DNA from 3 places in the Stenotrophomonas sp. PS02301 genome. Region 1 is predicted to be linked to each of the others. Evidence: predicted binding sites of a transcription regulator. Region 1 holds the regulator's gene; each other region holds the start of a gene.
What was found. The regulator FliA, encoded in region 1, starts transcription of late flagellar genes. The targets are predictions, from matches to a motif close to TAAAGTTTNNCNNNCNNNGGCCGATAA.
Positions count from the first base shown of each region.

Region 1 (3,270 bases):
TTCTTCGGGGCCGCGATGGCGGTCGGTGCGGCACCGCCATGCAACTGGTCGAGCAGCGCCTCGAACTCATCATCGGTGATCATCTCGCCGCCGCTGGCCGTGGTGGCAGCCGCCGGCGCCGGCGTGGCCGGCCCGCTGACGTCGAACTGGGCGATCAGCTCCGGCGGGGCGTAGCCCGGCTCGGTCCCGGCCGAGACCGAATCCAGCATCGACTGCAGGTAATCCAGCGATTGCTGGGCCGCATCGAAGTGGTGGGCCTGCAGCGTGGCCTGGCCGGAGCGGGCCATGCCGAGGGTTTCCTCGGCGGCGTGGCACAGCTCGACCATCGCCTGGATGCCGAGGAAGCCGGCACCGCCCTTGAGCGTGTGGAAGCCACGGAACACGGCGTTGAGCTGGTCGGCATCCTGGGGCGCCTGCTCCAGCGACACCAGCTGTTCGCCGAGGCGATCCAGGATTTCCTGGGCCTCGAGGATGAAGTCGGCAGCGATATCGTCTGGCACAGCACTCATGATCGTTACAGTCCCAGGTCCGAGAGCAGGTCGTCGGCGTCGTTCTGTGACACCGCATGGCGATCCAGGCCCTTCAGGGCCGGGCCGGCCAGGCCGTTGTTGTCGCGCTTGTTCTCGTCTTCCTGCGGGGGCAGGCCGAGCGCACCGAAGCCCTCATGCACGCGACGCACGATCCCGACCACGCGGCGGATGATCTGCCCGGTCAGGTCCTGGTAGCTCTGGGTCAGCGCGATTTCGGTGAGGTTGTGGCGGATCCGGTCCAGTTGCTGGCCCTGGTCGGGCGTCAACCCGTTGGCGCGCAGCTGTTCGGTGAGCGAGCGACATTCTTCGGCCAGGTCCAGCGTGCGGTGGGTGGCCTGTTCGGTCATCGCCACCACGTGGTCCAGGCGCGCGCAGGCGTCATCCAGCTCGCCGGCTTCGCTGGGCAGGCTGGGCAGTTCGCCCAAGGCCTGGCCGAGCTCGCGGGCCAGGCGGTTCAGGCCGGCCATCATCGGCTGCGTGCGCAGCGCGGCGAGGGCGTCGATTTCCCGGCGCCAACCGGCTTCGTCACCGCTTTCCAGCGCGGCCAGGGCATCCTGCAGGCGCTGCACCAGCGCGGATTTGTCGCTCAGGGTTTCCATCAGGCGCTCGCCGCCAGGCGTTCGAAGATCTTGCCGAGCTTTTCTTCCAGGGTCTGGGCGGTGAACGGCTTGATGATGTACCCGTTCACGCCGGCCTGCGCCGCTTCAATGATCTGCTCGCGCTTGGCTTCCGCGGTCACCATCAGCACCGGCAGCGTCTTGAGCTTGGCGTCGGCACGCACGGCCTTGAGCAGGTCGATGCCGGTCATGACCGGCATGTTCCAGTCGGTGACCACGAAATCGAACGGCTGGCTCTGCAACAGCGCCAGCGCGGCATGCCCGTCCTCGGCTTCGGCCGTATTGGTGAAGCCCAGATCGCCCAGCAGGTTCTTGACGATACGACGCATGGTCGAGAAGTCGTCGACGATCAGGATACGCATGTTCTTGTTCAAAGCACTTTCCTCGATTTCAATGGTTCTCGAGGCCGGCGTCTGCCGCCTCGAAGATCTTCAGCCGGCCCCGCAGGCGCAGCACGGCCTGGCCATGGATCTGGCACACGCGCGATTCGCTGACACCCAACACGGCGCCGATCTCTTTCAGGTTCAGTTCCTGCTCGTAGTACAGCGACAGCACCAGCTGTTCGCGCTCGGGCAGCAGGCCGATCGCGTTGCCCAGCTCACGCCCGAACTCGCCGCGTTCCAGCACCTGCTGCGGGGTCGGGCCGCCCTGGGCGACGGTGTCCAGCTCGCCCTGGTCCTCGATCCGCGATTCCAGGCTCAGCACCTGGCCCCGCGAGGCGTCTTCCATCAGGCGCAGGTAATCCGGCAGCGGCATGTCCATCGCGGCGGCCACTTCGGTGGCGCTGGCGGCACGGCCGGTGCTCTGCTCCAGGCGACGGATGGTCGCGGCGGCATCCCGGGCGCGGCGGTGCACCGAGCGCGGCACCCAGTCGCCACGGCGGATTTCATCGATCATCGAACCGCGGATGCGGATCGAGGCGTAGGTTTCGAACGAGGCGCCCTGGTCGGCGTCGTAGCTGCGCGAGGCCTCGATCAGGCCCATCATGCCGGCCTGGATCAGGTCGTCGACCTCCACGCTGGCTGGCAGACGTGCTGCCAGATGATGGGCGATGCGGCGGACCAGATCCGAGTGCTGGGCAATGCACTCGTTGGCCGCGGTCCGCTGGACTTCTTTGTATTGTGCTGCGCCCTTCATACCGTCACCCCGCGTTGCTTGAGGATGCGTTCCAGGAAGAATTCGACCCCGCCACGCGGCTCGGTCGGGGCCTGCCAGCGGGCGGTGCGGCGCGCGATCTCGGTCAGCGCCAGGGCGGCCGGGCTGGACGGGTAGGCCTTCACCACCGGCTGCTGGCGCTGCACCGACAGGCGCAGCCAGTCATCCTGCGGCACGCAGCCCAGGTAGTTCAGCGAGACATCGGCGAGGAACTTCTCGCAGACGCGGCTCAGCTTTTCGTACAGCACGCGGCCTTCGTTCGGGTCGCGCACCATGTTGGCCACCACCTGGATCCGGTCCACGCCGCGCTCGCGCGAGAGGACCTTGATCAGCGCGTAGGCGTCGGTGATCGAGGCCGGCTCATCGCAGACCACCACCACGGTGTCCTGTGCGGCCTGGCAGAAGGTCAGCACGCCATCGGTGATGCCGGCGGCGGTATCCACGATCATGATGTCCAGCTCGCGCTCGAGCTCGGAGAACACGTTGACCAGGCCGACGTGCTCGGCCGGCTGCAGCTCGGCCATGTGGCGGCGACCGGAGGCGGCCGGGACCACCAGCACGCCGCCGGGGCCTTCCATGATCACTTCTTCCAGCGTGCAGCGCCCGGCGACGAGGTCGGCCAGGGTCACCTTCGGCTGCAGGCCGAGGATCACGTCGATGTTGGCCAGGCCGAGGTCGGCATCCAGCAGCAGCGTGCGCTTGCCCATGTCCGCCAGCGCCACGGCCAGATTGGCCGAAACGTTCGTTTTGCCCACGCCGCCCTTGCCGCCGGTGACGGCGATGGTGCGGACCGGGCCCAGCGGCTGGCTTCGGGTAGCCGACAACGGGAAGGTCTTGGTCAGCTTGGCGTACTCACGCGACGGCATGGTTCAACTCCGGGTTGCAGGGCATATCGGCCGCGCGGCGCAAATCTTCAAGGCGAAGTACAAGATTGGCCGCACTGGCACGGTGCAGGTCTTCAGGAACGT
Region 1 is NZ_JASCOO010000013.1:7,746-11,015, forward strand. It holds gene QMX81_RS05445 (chemotaxis protein CheA) at 1-509, opposite strand, end outside; gene QMX81_RS05450 (protein phosphatase CheZ) at 515-1,129, opposite strand; gene cheY (chemotaxis response regulator CheY) at 1,129-1,521, opposite strand; gene QMX81_RS05460 (RNA polymerase sigma factor FliA) at 1,538-2,284, opposite strand; gene QMX81_RS05465 (MinD/ParA family protein) at 2,281-3,168, opposite strand; gene flhF (flagellar biosynthesis protein FlhF) at 3,155-3,270, opposite strand, start outside.

Region 2 (3,270 bases), on a different contig from region 1:
CAGCGCCGGCAGCGTGGATCGACGCTCGCTGCTGTGCGGGCTGCTGGGCCTGCTGGTGATCGCGAATCTGGGTGCGGCCTTCGCCCCCACGTTGGGCTGGATGCTGGCGGCCCGCGTGCTGGTCGGGCTGTGCATGGGCGGCATCTGGGCCATTGCCGGCGGGCTGGCGGTGCGGCTGGTGGCAACGCGATCGGTCGGCCTGGCCACATCGCTCATCTTTGGCGGCGTGGCGGCTGCTTCCGTGCTGGGCGTTCCGCTTGGCGCGCTGATCGGGGAGCTGCTGGGATGGCGTTGGGCGTTCGTCAGCATGGCGCTGCTGGGGGCCGCCGTCCTTGCCCTGCACTTGGCCGTGATGCCCGGGCTGCCGCCGTCCGGCACGACCAGCGTGCGCCAGTTCGCTCAGCAACTGGGCAACCGCGGGCTGCAGCTTGGGTTGCTGCTGACCTTCCTGCTGGTCGCCGGGCACTTCATCGCCTTTACCTTCGTTCGGCCGCTGCTGATGTCGGTCTCGGGATTCGACGCGCGCTGGGTGGGGCTGTTGTTGTTCGGCTACGGCGCCGCGGGCATGGCCGGCAACTTCCTTGCCGGCATCGCGGCAGCACGACGTACCAGGCTGACGGTGTCGCTGATCGCGGCGGGTCTGGTGCTGGCGCCCTCGCTGTTCCTGACCATCGGGGAGTCGCGCCTGGGCGGTGCCATGGCGCTGCTGGCGTGGGGGCTGGCCTACGGCGGGGTATCGGTGGGCTTGATGACGTGGATGATGAAGGCCGTGCCCAGGGCGATGGAAATCGCCTCCGCACTCTATGTCGGTGCTTTCAATGTCGGGATCGCATCCGGGGCGTGGGTGGGCGGCCAAGCACTGGATCGGCTCGGTCTGACCGCCAATCTCTGGCTCACCGGTGGCTTCGCGGTCGCAGCAGGGGTGGTATGCCTTGCTGGCCGCCGGATGGAATGGACGGAGCGGGAGCCCGACAGGCTCAAGCGGGCAAGGCGATAGTGCTGCTGTCATACAAGACCGGCGTTGCGCCAGTTTTCCCTCCCGTGGCTTGCTCAGCGCACGTCAACGCACTGTGCATGGTTCAGCGCGCTACAGCGTGCTGGAGTCCACCACGTGGCGACCGGCCTGGGTCAAATCGATGTCGCCGTCTTCCGCCTGGGCCGCGTAGCCGGCCTTGACGGCCCAGTTGGCGGCTTCATCGCTGACCGGACGCGTGGCGTTGATGTCGCGCAGGATCTGCCGCTGTTCGTCGGTCAGGTGCGTTGCCGCGCTCGTACCGGTTCCGCCGCTCATGGCGCGCGGGCCTCGACGCTGACCACGCCCTGGGCCAGCCGCGCCCGCTTGGCGCGCCGATGGTTCACCCACCACACCAGCCCCGGCAGGCCGTACAGCAGTGCACCGGCGAGCAGAAAGATCTTGAAGGCGGCATTCATGGCGGTCTCTCTCCGTGCGGTATGGCGTCATGCATCGTGGTCGACCGGATGTGCGGTAACGCACCCCGGGTCCTGCAGCGGCCCCCGGCCGCGATCCCAGTCCTAGTTCAGCGCAGTCGCCGTGAAGGTGCTGTCCCGTCCTTCACTGTCGCACGTTCACGCGCCATGTGAGCACGGGGGCCCTGATCGTCATCCCTTCGTCGTCTGGCGCCGGTACAACGGGATCCATTGGCGAAGCTCTGGCCGCTCGCTGAGATCGGCCCTCAAGTTCAGCGTGATCCCGCCGATACCGGTGCGTCCTTCCGCCTGGAGTACGTGATGTCGGTCGTCCCCCGCCGCCTGTCCTTGTTCGTCGCCCGTCTGGGCGATCGGTTCGGCTTCCGTCTCGCTCAGCCGCCCCGGCTGGCCGCGCTCGGTCGCCTCAGCGTGGCACAGAAACTCAGGGCCAGCCTGCTGATCTGCGGCCTGGGCCTGTTGGCGGTCGCCGTGGTCTACGGCTGGACGGGCCATGATACCGAGCGTGCAGCCCAAACCTTCGCCGCGCACCAGCAGGAGGCCGCACTGGCGGCCACGCTGGCGACCGAGATCGCCGATGCGCGGCGCCTGCAGACCCGCTATGCCAGCACGTTCGATGGCAGCGATCGCGAGGCGTTGCAGGCCGCGCAGCAGCGCCTGCAGGCGACCCTGGCCGAGCTGCAGCGCGATCCCCACGACGCCGGTAGCGCCGGGGCACTACGCGAGCTGGCCGCGCGCGCGGGTGATTTCGCCGAGGGCATCACCGCATTGAATGCCCGGGTGGATGAGATGGGGCGTGGCGATGCCGGCCTGCGTGCGCAGCTGGAGGCGGCGGCTGCCACGCTGGAGGCCAGTGTCGAGGCCGGCGCGCGCCCGGTGTTGATCGCCCAGCTGCAGAAGATGCGGCGCGAGGAAAGCCTGCTGCTGCTCACCGGTGACGCGGCGCACACCGATCGTGCCAGCGAACAGAAGTTGCCGTTCGATCTGTCCCTGGCAGAGGCGCGCCTGGATGCAGAGACGCAGGAAGCACTGCGAACGCAGATGGAGGCATATCAAGGGGCGCTGCTGGCCTACACGGCCGCCCGCATCGGGCTGGATGTGGAAGCGCAGTCACTGGCCGAGAGCGCCGCGCAGATCGGCCCCGGGCTGCAGGCGCTGCAACAGGCGCAGGCGCAGGCATTGGCGGCGGCGCGCGAGCGACAGGCCGCGCGGGCCAGCACCATGGGCATCGTGTTCGCGCTGACCCTGCTGCTGGTGGCGGCCGTGCTGATCGCCACGCTGCTGCTGGTGCTGCGGGCGGTCCGCCAGCCGATCACCGATACGCTCCGCTTCGCCGAGGACATTGCCGAAGATCGACTGGACACCGTCCTGCCGCTCCATAACCCGCACGATGAAATCGGCCAGCTCGCCGCGCGCCTGCGCCACATGCAGCAACGGCTGCGCGAGCGGATCGAGGCCGAGCGCGCGGTGGCACGCGACAACACCCGCGCCCGCCAGGCATTGGACAGTGCGCAGACCGGCGTGATGGTGCTCGACGGTGAAGGGCGGATCGGCTTCCTCAACCACGCGCTGCTCACCGAACTGCAGCTCACGCACGCGGACTGGAGCGGCCAACCCGCGGCCGCCCTGCATCCGGCCTTCGCCAGTCTGTTGCCGATGCTGCAGCGCGGCCAGCGTGCCAGCCGGGAGATCGAGCACGCCGGCATCCGCTATCAGCTGGTGATCACCCCGATCGTGGAGCACGACCAGCTGCTGGGCGCGGCGGTGGAGTGGCGCAGCCGCGCGCTGGAAACCACTGTGGAGAACGAGGTGGCCGCGCTGGTC
Region 2 is NZ_JASCOO010000007.1:45,713-48,982, forward strand. It holds gene QMX81_RS03275 (MFS transporter) at 1-997, shown strand, start outside; gene QMX81_RS03280 (hypothetical protein) at 1,088-1,291, opposite strand; gene QMX81_RS03285 (hypothetical protein) at 1,288-1,431, opposite strand; gene QMX81_RS03290 (methyl-accepting chemotaxis protein) at 1,750-3,270, shown strand, end outside.
Region 2: the regulator FliA is predicted to act here: its motif matches at 1,695-1,721, upstream of QMX81_RS03290 (methyl-accepting chemotaxis protein).

Region 3 (3,270 bases), on a different contig from region 1:
GCCGGCCGCGAACAATACCGGCCGCCACGGGAAGCGCACATTGCGCGCGTAGCGGAACGCGGCGGCGGCCGTGCCGAACATCGAGCTGAACTTGTTGGTGCCGAACAGCATCGCCGGCGTGTGCTGCGGCAGGACCGTGAACAACCCGGGCAACTGCACCAGCCCACCGCCGCCGACGGCGGCATCCACCAGGCCGGCGATGAAGGCGATCGCCACCAACCACAACAGTTCAGGGGGAACCAGCTCAAGCACGGCGGCACATCGCGGCAGAAGGCGCGCCAGCATACGCCCGGTCATCGCGCGACAATACCCCCATGACCACCGCCCTCTCCGATCCCTGTCCCTGCGGCCACCCACTGGCCTACACCGCCTGCTGCGGCCTCTACCACGCCGGCACACCCGCGCCGGATGCCGAAGCGCTGATGCGCTCGCGCTACAGCGCCTACGTGCGCCACCTGGCCGCGTACCTGCTGGCCAGCTGGCACCCGTCCACGCGCCCGGCCGAGCTGTCGCTGGACGAAGCACCCGGCCAGCGCACCCAGTGGCTGGGGCTGACGATCCACGCACATACCCGCTCAGATGCCGACCACGCCCAGGTCCGCTTCACCGCGCGCTACAAGGTCGGCGGCGGCAGTGCGGTGAAAATGCTCGAACACAGCCGCTTCGTCCGCGAAGACGGCCGCTGGTTCTATCTCGACGCGTTGCCCTGAGCCAGCGCGGTGGCGCGCACCGGCACGGTGCCCTGCTGCCCAAGCGCACGCACACAGTTGCGGCCGGCGTCCTTGGCTGCATACAGGGCCTGGTCGGCGGCCTTGAGCACTGCCTGCGGGCTGTCGGCGACCCGGCTGTCGGCCACGCCGATGCTCACCGTCACCTGCACCACCTCGCCACTGCCACCGCGTCCACGCTGCAGCTGCCCCACCGCATCGTCGCGGCTGCGCGCGGCCCGGTCACGCAGATGCATGCGGACGCCTTCGATCCTGGCGCGGATTTCCTCCACCGACGCCACGCAGGCCGGGGCAGGGCGATCCAGGAACACCAGCGCGAACTCTTCGCCGCCGTAGCGGAATGCGCGGCCACCGCCCCCGATCTCGGACAGGCGCGCGGCCACCAGCTTGAGCACGTCATCGCCGGCATCGTGGCCGTGGGTATCGTTGAAGCGCTTGAAGTGATCCACGTCCACCATGGCGATGGTGTAGGTGGCCCCGACCCGCTGCAGGCATTCATTGAACGCGCGGCGGCCGGGCAACCCGGTGAGTTCATCGCGGAAGGCCATGTGGAAGGCTTCCTGCAGCATCGCCGAGATGACCAGCAACAGCGCCATGCAGCTGACGGCGGGCAGCAGGGCCGGCGAGACGAACACCCGTGGCAGCATCCACCACAGGCAGAGCAGGGCGATCAGCAGGGCGGTGTGCAGCGGCCGGGGCTGGCGCCAGGCCTGTACCGCCAGCGCGACCGTCGTCACCGCGAACAACAGCGCAGGCAGCTGGGCCAGCGCATTCCAGCCACTCGGCAGCCACGGCAGGTGGCGGTCCGACAACAAGGCATGCATGCCGACCGGGCCTTGTGCGGCCATCAGCAGGAAAATGCCGAGGGCCGTCCCGCTGACCACGCCGCGCAGCAACAGGTCCTGGCGCAGCCGTCCGCGTTCGGGCCACAGCCCATGCAGCAGGAACAGCAGTGGCAGCCACCACGACACCGCGTGGAAGATCAGCGGGGTCAGCGCCGAAACAACGCCATCGCGCAGGAACGTGCCGACCACACCATGCAGCAGGGCGAACGCCGAGGCGATGGCCAGCATCAGGCACAGCGCCCGGACGCGGTTGTAGATCAGCGCCAGGCCGACACCCAGGCAGGCCAGCACCATCGGCAGCAGGCGATGCACCGAACTGCCGGCTTCCGCCGCGGGGGTGGCGGCCCACAATCCCAGCGCCACCAGTACTGCAGGCAGCACGAACAGATAGTGACTGGGCTGGCGTAGCAGATGCGTCCGCAAGAAGGGGTCCACGTGGTGGCCGGCGCGCCGTGGCTGCAGCGTGCAAACCGGACTACACAGGCGATGGGTCTTCCCCGGTAGCGGCCTGCGCGTATTCAACTTGAGCAATGTCACCGGATCGATGCGGTGCCATGACGTGGCACTCACCCCGGCTGGTCGATCCTCACCGCAATGAATACCGCCGTCGCTGCCGCACTACCGCACACTGCCGCCCCGCCATCGCCGCTGGCCGTCCGCTACGCCAGCGTGCGTGCACGCACGCTCGCGCTGGCCGCACCGCTCAGTGCCGAAGATGCCATGGTCCAGAGCATGCCCGACGCCAGCCCGGCGAAATGGCACCTGGCCCATACCACGTGGTTCTTCGAGCGCTTCGTGCTGGCGACCCGCCCCGGCTACGCGCCGATCGATGCGGACTGGCACTACCTGTTCAACAGCTACTACCAGAGCATTGGCCCGGCCCATGCACGCCCACAGCGCGGCCTGCTCTCGCGCCCGACGCTGGACGAGGTGCTGCACTTCCGCGCGGAGATCGATCAGCGCGTGCTCGCCGCACTGCAGGCCGGCAATCTGAGCGAGCAGGCCCAGCATCAGCTTCTGCTCGGCCTGCACCATGAGCAGCAGCACCAGGAACTGCTGCTGACCGATATCAAGCACGCGTTCTGGTCCAACCCGCTGCAGCCGGCCTATCGCGCGGATCTTGTCGCGGCGCCGGCCCGTGCGCTGCCGCTGCGGTGGCTCAGCAGTCCCGAACAGATCGTGGAGATCGGCGCGCCGGTCTGGCCCACCCGCCCCACGTTCGCCTATGACAACGAATCGCCGGTCCACCGCGCCTTGGTGCCCGCGCATGCGCTGGCCAACCGCCCGGTCAGCAATGAGGAGTACCGCCAGTTCGTGCAGGCCGGTGGTTACCGCGAGCCGCGCTGGTGGATGAGCGAAGGCTGGACGCTGTGCCAGGAACAGCAGTGGCAGCACCCGCTGTACTGGGATGACGCGCTGGCGCGCGAGTTCACCCTCGGCGGCTGGCGTGCGCTCGACCCCCACGCACCGGTCTGTCATCTCAGCTATTTCGAAGCCGACGCCTACGCGCGTTGGTGCGACGCCCGCCTGCCCACGGAGTTCGAGTGGGAAGCGGCGACGGCCGGCCGCGCCCTGCGTGGTCGCTTTGCCGACGCCGATGCGCTGCACCCGGGCGGCGCGGAGGAGGAGGGCGACATCGTCCAGCTGTTCGGCGATGTCTGGGAATGGACCAGCAGCGCCTATGGGCCGTATCCAGG
Region 3 is NZ_JASCOO010000025.1:37,709-40,978, forward strand. It holds gene QMX81_RS08825 (TSUP family transporter) at 1-252, opposite strand, end outside; gene QMX81_RS08830 (YchJ family metal-binding protein) at 315-710, shown strand; gene QMX81_RS08835 (GGDEF domain-containing protein) at 689-1,996, opposite strand; gene egtB (ergothioneine biosynthesis protein EgtB) at 2,168-3,270, shown strand, end outside.
Region 3: the regulator FliA is predicted to act here: its motif matches at 2,074-2,100, upstream of QMX81_RS08835 (GGDEF domain-containing protein).